DNA from 2 places in the Limnohabitans sp. 103DPR2 genome. Region 1 is predicted to be linked to the other one. Evidence: predicted binding sites of a transcription regulator. Region 1 holds the regulator's gene; the other holds the start of a gene.
The links. Region 1 encodes NrdR, which represses ribonucleotide reductase genes. Its sites were predicted from a motif close to CACNANATNTNGTG; they were not measured.
Positions count from the first base shown of each region.

Region 2: the regulator NrdR is predicted to act here: its motif matches at 2,222-2,235, upstream of L103DPR2_RS13555 (ribonucleoside-diphosphate reductase subunit alpha).

Region 1 covers NZ_CP011834.1:2,315,642-2,320,051, forward strand. Annotated here, with positions in the region: gene L103DPR2_RS11070 (lytic transglycosylase domain-containing protein) at 1-191, shown strand, start outside; ZMP/ZTP riboswitch at 224-387, shown strand; gene glyA (serine hydroxymethyltransferase) at 444-1,688, shown strand; gene nrdR (transcriptional regulator NrdR) at 1,685-2,134, shown strand; gene L103DPR2_RS11085 (GspH/FimT family pseudopilin) at 2,214-2,825, opposite strand; gene L103DPR2_RS11090 (type IV pilin protein) at 2,936-3,373, shown strand; gene L103DPR2_RS11095 (hypothetical protein) at 3,367-3,915, shown strand; gene L103DPR2_RS11100 (hypothetical protein) at 3,897-4,410, shown strand, end outside.
Region 2 covers NZ_CP011834.1:2,804,428-2,808,837, forward strand. Annotated here, with positions in the region: gene ffh (signal recognition particle protein) at 1-151, opposite strand, end outside; gene L103DPR2_RS13540 (cytochrome C assembly family protein) at 230-1,036, shown strand; gene L103DPR2_RS13545 (PP0621 family protein) at 1,033-1,293, shown strand; gene ampD (1,6-anhydro-N-acetylmuramyl-L-alanine amidase AmpD) at 1,325-1,894, shown strand; gene L103DPR2_RS13555 (ribonucleoside-diphosphate reductase subunit alpha) at 2,373-4,410, shown strand, end outside.

The DNA of each region.
Region 1 (4,410 bases):
TTTTGAAGGAATGCATCAACCAGTCGGGCAGTTTGGTTGAAGGCCTGCGCCTTTACAAGGCTGGGGAAGAGTCAATTTCACTTGAAACAGACTACATTGCGCGGGTCCAGGCCGAGCAAAACCGCCTCAAAGACGCCCTTCCAAAGCCCCCAGCCCCCGTCAAATCGAGCGGGCCAAAAGCGGCCAAATAAGCCCCTCCCCAGGCCCTCTCCTAGGCTACACTCTAGGGGTACGCAACTGGCGATAGGAGCCTGGTGTTGGCATTCAATGCCCCCAGCCTCTGACGTGGATACGAAAGGGCTTTGCCCCTCTTAAAACCACTGGGGAGCGTGCACCTTGCGCAGGTGTTGTGGCACAAGGTTTCAGCCGTTCGCCTGGGCAGCCCATGCCATGTTGGAACTTTTCTTCCAGCGCAGCAAGGAACCATCATTTGAAGGCCTGCCATGTATTCAAGAAACATTCTGATTGAACAAACCGATCCCGAAATTTTTGCGGCCATTCAAGCCGAAAACGCTCGCCAAGAGCACCACATCGAGCTGATCGCCAGCGAGAACTATGCTTCGCCCGCCGTCATGGCCGCGCAAGGCTCTCAGCTCACCAACAAATACGCTGAAGGCTACCCAGGCAAGCGCTATTACGGCGGCTGCGAATATGTCGACATCGCCGAGCAATTGGCCATCGACCGCATCAAACAAATTTTTGGCGCAGAAGCTGCCAACGTGCAACCCCATTGCGGCGCCTCCGCCAACGAAGCGGTGTTCTTGGCTTTCTTGAAGCCTGGCGACACCATCATGGGCATGAGCTTGGCAGAAGGCGGTCACCTCACGCACGGCATGCCCCTCAACATGAGCGGCAAGTGGTTCAACGTGGTGAGCTACGGCCTCGATGCCAACGAAGCCATTGACTACGACGCCATGGAAAAGAAGGCGCACGAAACCAAACCCAAGCTGATCATTGCCGGCGCTTCGGCCTACAGCCTGCACATTGACTTTGCTCGCTTTGCCAAAGTGGCCAAAGATGTAGGTGCCATTTTCTTGGTCGACATGGCGCACTACGCAGGCCTCATTGCCGCCGGTGTGTACCCCAACCCTGTGCCCCACGCCGACGTGGTCACATCCACCACCCACAAGAGCTTGCGCGGCCCTCGCGGCGGCATCATCTTGATGAAGGCCGAGCACGAAAAAGCCATCAACAGCGCCATCTTCCCTGGCCTGCAAGGCGGCCCGCTCATGCACGTCATTGCAGCCAAGGCTGTGGCTTTCAAAGAAGCCATGGCACCTGAGTTCAAGGCGTATCAAGCACAAGTGGTGAAGAATGCCCAAATCGTGGCAGAAGTTCTCACCCAACGCGGCTTGCGCATTGTGAGCGGCGGCACACAAAGCCACGTGATGTTGGTCGACCTGCGCTCCAAAGGCATTACCGGCAAAGTGGCCGAGGCCGCCCTGGGCCAAGCGCACATGACCATCAACAAAAACTCGATTCCCAACGACCCCGAGAAACCCATGGTCACCAGCGGCGTGCGCATTGGCACACCCGCCATGACCACGCGTGGCTTCAAGGATGAAGAAGCGCGCATCACGGCTCACCTCATTGCCGATGTGCTCGACAATCCAAACGATCCCGCCAACATTGAAGCCGTTCGCGCCAAGGTCAACGCCTTGACCGCCCGTTTCCCTGTTTACAAATGAAGTGCCCCTTCTGCAGCCACAACGACACCCAAGTGGTGGAGACGCGGCTGGCTGAAGATGGCGACCTGATTCGCCGCCGCCGCCAATGCGCGGCGTGCGAAAAACGCTTCACCACCTACGAGCGCCCGGAAGTTACTTTTCCGGCCATCGTTAAAAAAGATGGTCGCCGAATTGAGTACGAACGCGTGAAGTTGCGCGCCAGCATGAACTTGGCCTTGCGCAAACGTCCCGTCAGTACCGAACAAGTCGACTCGGCCATTGAGCGCATTGAAGAAAAGCTACTGAACTTAGCGCAACGCGAAATTGCATCCAACAAAATTGGTGAGTTGGTGATGCGCGAGCTGAAGAAACTCGACAAAGTGGCCTACGTTCGATTTGCCAGCGTGTACCGCAGTTTCGAAGACATCGACGATTTCAAATTGTTGGTAGACGAAGTTAGCAAGTAATTTCACTTTAATTTTCTACACAGTCATCGCCAAGACTGGCAGGTTCGTAAGCTTCTTGCCGCGCCAGTGCAGGGGCTCATTAGCCCGGGCAATCCTCGATCAACAATTTCTCCAGGCGCGGACGACCCACCGCATTGACCACCACGCGCCAGCCAGTGCTGTTCTTTGTTTGCCGCTCACAGACCGTTAAGGTGCCCGCTTGAAATGCGCTATTCAAAGCCAAACTGCGGCCACTCGCACCAAACGAGATAAAACGATTGACCGTGGCATTGCCACTGGCTGAAACAGTGCGATGCAAAGTTTCGTGCTGCGCCAAGCGCAGCTCCCCTTCATCCCAAATGCCGTTGTTGTTGTCATCCTCAAACATCAACCAACCTTGGCGCCACACGTTGGCAAAAGGGCCATCGCTGCTCACATGACAGCGCAGCAAAGTGCTACCACTGCCAAGTGCCGAGTTGCTCGTTGTACTTTTGGCCGCTGCACACAGCGTGACGCGCTTTTCCAAACGCAAGGCTTGGGTTCTGCTTGTTAGAACGGCACTGTGCAAATCTTGTGCAGCGGTTTGAAGGTGGGCGCTGGTTTGCAAGCCCTGCAGGGCGGAAGCCGCCACACCACACAATAAAACCACAATGAAAAGTACAAACAGCGTGTCTAGCAAACTGTGGCCTCTTTGATTCGAAAATTGTGACATGGCAGGATGGTGCTTTGCACAGTTGGCTGCGCCATTGCATCGCCCCACATCACGCGTTGTCTGCAAGCACTTGTGAGCCTTGCGTCTTCCGTTTGAGAGATGCTTCACACATGCATCCAAGCAACAAACCTCAGCTTCAAGGCTTCACGCTGATTGAATCCGTCTTGAGCATCGCGCTGCTGGCCATCTTGTTAGGGATTGCATTGCCAAGCCTTGAACAGCAATGGCTCAAAACTCGGCGGCAAGATGCCCACAACGCATTGGAACAATTGCACCTGCGTCAATTGCAGTGGCGCGGTTTGCACACGCAATACGCCAGCACCTTGTCGGAATTGTCTTGGCCCAACGCTACGTCAACGGCAGGACACTACACACTCAAGGTGCAAAACGCCAACGCACAAAGTTTTGAATTGCAGGCAACTGCCGTTGGCTTGCAAGCGCGTGATGAACCGTGTCTTGTCATCAGTTTGCGTTGGGACGCAGAGGGCATTGTGCAACGCACTAGCAAGCTCCAAAATTCAGATCCAGGGCGGTGCTGGCCATGGTGAACCTGCTCTTAGGCCTGACTTTGGGTTTGAGCCTGCTTGCAGCCGCCAGTACCTGGGCTGCATTGCAATGGCGCAGCGATCGGCACATTGTGCAGCGCAGCCAAACCCAGCAAGAACTTCGCGCCTTGATGGACACCTTGGTGCACGACCTTCGGCGCGCACAATTTCAAGGTGAAGCCAAAGATCTGCAGATCAGCCCTCATCAAATATTGTTCACTGTGAATCGCAACGACAACGCCCTGCGCGACAACAACGAATGCAGTGGCTTTCGATTGAACGGCACCATTTTGCAAACACAAACCTCTTGTCAACCCGCGGTGTGGACCAGCTTGAATGACAACCGGAGTTTGCAAATTTTGGCGCTTAATTTTCAATGGGAATGTGACGCTGACAGCAACAGTCAAGGCGACTTGCTCTCTCTTGAAATAAGGAGTCAGGCCACCCAAGAGCCCGTACCCGCCACTTGGCAACGACATGTTCGCATGCGCAATGTGCATGCGCGCACGCGCCCAACAACAGCGTCATGCACCAGCGCGGCTTAGCCACACTTTGGGCCAGCACCGTGCTGCTGATCCTCACAGGTTTGTGGGGCTGGCTCTGTTTGCAAGCGGTTAATGTCGAGAAGCTTCGCAGTCATCAGCAAATGCATGCAGCCCAAGCACTGGCCAACTCGGAAGCCCTTTTAGAAACAACTTTGGCGCATCTAGAGCAAGCCTACGGCAAAGACAGCCTCGAAGCTGATGCACGCATTTGGTTGTCCAGCGCGGCGATCCACTGCCCTGCAGGCAAAGCACCCCCTCAGTGGCAGTGCACGCTGTGGCCGTTGACCCAATTGCCTTTGCCTGAGTGGACGCACCAGACTGCATCGCAGGTCCGCATGGTCCGCGATGTTCGCAATGCACCCCACCGCATTCAAGTCATGGTCGATGCCAAGCTGAATGAACTGCATCCCGGCGCAGGCAGTCGGGCCACGGTGCAGCAAAGTGTCTACGTTCCACTCAGCGCACCCCTGGTAGTCAATGCCTCGACTAACTCGC
Region 2 (4,410 bases), 490 kb from region 1:
AATCGCGCACCACCGGCAAGGCCACATCAGCCTCCAGCAAGGCCATGCGAACCTCGCGCAGCATGTCCGTGACATTGGACTCCGTGATCCGCGCTTGACCACTGATTTGCTTAACAAGTTGCGAGAGTTTGTCGGTGAGGGCGGAAGCCATAGGGAAAATTTCTCATAAACCGCTAGGTTTTGCGCCGATTGCCAGATTGCAAGGGCTCAAAACGCTAAACTAGGAAGCATGATTTTAGCCAGTCCATCTGATTTGGCGATGTGGTTGACGCTTTTAACTGCCATCGCTTATGCCATTCCCGCCATCACGGCAGATCGAATGGGCCCCAGCTTGGCACGCCGCTATTTGTGGCTCGCTTGGCTCTTGCATGGCGCCACCATTGGCATTGGCCTCTTGGGTGAAACACCGCGCTTTGGCTTTGCCCCCGCTTTGTCCGTCACGGTTTGGTGGGTTCTCACAGCCTACGCCGTCGAAACCCAATACTTCCCGCAATTGAAAGCGCGTTGGACCATGGCGGCCTTGGGCAGCGCCGCTGTGGCACTGGCTTGGGTGTTTCCTGGTCATGCACTTCAAGTCACCGCCTCCATTTGGCTACCCCTGCACTGGGCTTTGGGCATTGCCTCCTATGGCATGTTTGCCGCGGCCGTCATTCATGCAGCACTCATGACCAGCGCCGAAATTGAAATCCGACAAGGCAATGAAAACCAAAGTGGCTTGCCCTTGCTCACGCTAGAGCGGCTCATGTTCCGATTTGTGATGCTGGGCTTTGTTCTGCTCACCCTCACCCTCATTGCGGGCTTTGCTTTTGGCGAGCAGCTCTATGGTGCAGCGGGCGCGCATTGGAAATGGGACCATAAAACTGTCTTCTCCATCCTGTCCTGGCTCACCTTTGGCGCCTTGCTGCTGGGCAGACATCAATTTGGCTGGCGCGGCCGACGTGCTGTTCGCGTACTTTACTCGGGCGCCGCGCTGCTGCTGTTGGCTTATGCGGGCTCGCGTTTTGTGCTGGAAGTCGTTTTGGGGCGCAGCCTTTGAAAATTCTGCTGTTCCTGCTGACGATTTTGTTTGCGGTTTGGCTGTGGCGCAGAAACCGCTTGAATGCCTTGAACGAGCGCAAGTCCAAGTCCGCCGAAACCCATCCAGCCCCCACTCCCCCCACCTCAGAGCCCAGCCCCATGCAGGCATGCACCCAATGCGGTGTGCACATGCCCGCGGCTGACATGGTGCAAGGGCAGCGCGGCATTTACTGCTCTCAGGTGCATTGCCAAGCCGCCTCGGACACCCGGGTCTAAACAGCCCTTCATCCCTCACGACGCCCACACCATGCGCTTCGATCAATGGCAAAACGGCTGGTGCCAAGCGGCTGAGAAATGTGTGTCACCCAACCATGGCGCGCGGCCAGCGCAAGCCAAGATCGATTTGATCGTGGTTCACTCCATCAGCTTGCCACCGGGTGAGTACGGCACACAAGCTGTGCAACAGTTGTTCACCAACCAACTGGATTGGGACGCACACCCTTACTTTCAAAGCATTCGCGGCCTGGAAGTGTCTGCGCATTTCTTCATTGAGCGGCAAGGCAAAGTCTGGCAGTTCGTCAGTTGTGACGACCGTGCATGGCATGCCGGCGCTTCACATTACCGTGGCCGCGGCAACTGCAACGACGACTCCATTGGCATTGAACTGGAGGGCCTGGAAGGTGAAACTTTTGAAGCCGCCCAATACGACAGTTTGACGCAGCTATGCCAAGCCTTGAAACAACAATACCCCATCGCGTATCTGGCCGGTCACGAACACATCGCGCCGGGTCGCAAAAAAGATCCAGGACCTGGATTTGATTGGGCACTGTTGCAAAAAAATGTCGCGTGGCCGCCTCAGTACTTTCCCGAATTTTGAAAATATTTTTGAATATCCAAAAATATTTGGAGTGCCCTTGAGGCACTTTTTTTTGCACCAAGCAGGCGCATGCTTGTCACTTGTGAAATCAGGGGAATTCTCAAATCCTTGAATTTGCAAGGCTTTGCGCAAGCAAATGCAAGCCAAAGCACGCCAGCCCTCATTGGCCATTCAAACAGACTGATTTGATGCGCATTTCAAGGCATCGTTTTGATGCCCCAAATTTGCTCTTTTTTTGTTGGACAAATGCGCTCTCCTTTGTCAAGAAGTTTGTAGGCACCCAAGCTAGCCTGTACACTACCCCTAGTGGCTTGAATTCACCCCAGACCCCAGATATAGTGTCCCAACGCCAAAGACACTGTTCGGTGAAATACCAGAAAACAAGCCACTTTGACGACCCCGTTTGACTGCTCAACCAAGCCCCCGCAAGGCTGCAGCCAACCAGAATTTTGAACCGACACTGACCACAGAGAACGCTATGCAAATTGAGCTAAATCCGACATCGAACCCCCAAGGCTTCTTGGGTGCCAACGATGCATCCACCGCATCGGCTGCGGCACCCCATGCTTTGGCCAACTACCAAATCATTCGCCGCAATGGCGCTGTGGTGCCCTTCGAGCCGAACAAAATTGCGGTTGCCTTGATGAAAGCCTTTTTGGCGGTTCACGGTACGCAAGGTGCGGCTTCTGCCAGCGTGCGAGAAGTGGTGGACGGCCTCACCCAAAACGTGGTGCGCGCCCTGATGCGCTCACGTCCTGGTGGCGGCACCTTCCACATTGAAGACGTGCAAGACCAAGTTGAGCTGGGCCTGATGCGCAGCAGCAACCACGAAGTCGCTCGTGCCTATGTGCTCTACCGTGAACGTCGCACCCAAGAACGCGCCCAAGTCAAAGAAGAAAAAGCCGCGGTCAGTGCCCACCCCACCTTGCACGTTTTGGACGGCGGCCAGCGCGTGCCCCTCGACGTCAACTATTTGCAAGGCCTCATCGTCAATGCTTGCCACGGTTTGGGCCAAGACGTCCATCCCGATCCCATCGTGGCCGAAACCATGCGCAACCTCTACGACGGCGTGCCCATGGAAGAGGTTTACAAGGCGTCCATCTTGGCGTCTCGCACCCTGATCGAAAAGGATCCTGACTACACCTACGTCACAGCCCGTCTCTTAATGCACACCATTGCCAAAGAAGTTTTGGGCCAAGAGGTGCTCTTGAAGGACATGGCTTCTCACTATGTGGACTACTTCCCTGGCTACATCAAAAAGGGTGTCGACAACGGCTTGCTCGACGAAAAACTCCTGCAATTTGACCTGCGCAAGCTGGCCACAGCCCTGAAAGCCGAGCGCGATCTGCAGTTCGATTACCTCGGCCTGCAAACTTTGTACGACCGCTACTTCTTGCACGTTCGCAAAACACGCATCGAGTTGCCCCAGTCTTTCTTCATGCGCGTCGCCATGGGCCTGGCCCTGAACGAAGCCGACCGCGAAGCCCGCGCCATCGAGTTCTACGAAGTCCTGTCTTCATTCGACTTCATGTCCAGCACCCCCACACTGTTTAACAGCGCAGGTTTGCGCTCACAGCTGTCCAGCTGCTACCTCACCACGGTGCCTGACGACCTCGACGGCATCTACGAGTCCATCAAAGAAAACGCTTTGCTGTCTAAATTTGCAGGCGGCTTGGGAAACGACTGGACGCGCGTTCGTGCTTTGGGCAGCCACATCAAGGGCACCAATGGCGAATCACAAGGCGTGGTGCCTTTCCTCAAAGTGGTCAACGACACCGCTGTGGCGGTCAACCAAGGCGGCAAGCGCAAAGGTGCGGTCTGTACTTACCTCGAAACTTGGCACCTCGACATTGAAGAGTTCCTGGAACTGCGCAAGAACACCGGCGACGACCGCCGCCGCACGCACGACATGAACACCGCCAACTGGATCCCCGACTTGTTCATGCGCCGTGTCATGGAAAAAGGCACTTGGACTTTGTTCTCGCCTTCCGATTGCCCCGATTTGCACGACAAGTTTGGCGTTGAGTTCGAAAAAGCCTACGTGGCTTACGAGCAAAAAGCTGCCGCCGGCGAAATCAAGCCCAGCCGCACCATCCAGGCCAACGACCTGTGGCGCAAAATGCTCTCCATGCTGTTCGAAACAGGCCATCCTTGGATCACTTTCAAAGATGCTTGCAACATTCGTTCACCTCAGCAGCATGCTGGCGTGGTGCACTCCTCTAACTTGTGCACCGAGATCACCTTGAACACCAGCGACACCGAAACAGCGGTGTGCAACTTGGGTTCGGTCAACTTGCCACAGCACTTGATGGACGGCCCCAACGGCAAACAAATCGACCACGCCAAACTGCAGCGCACCATCAAAACGGCCATGCGCATGCTCGACAACGTGATCGACATCAACTACTACGCGGTCAAAAAAGCGCGTGACTCCAATATGCGTCACCGCCCCGTGGGCTTGGGCCTCATGGGCTTCCAAGACGCGCTGTACCAAATGCGTGTGCCTTATGCCTCCC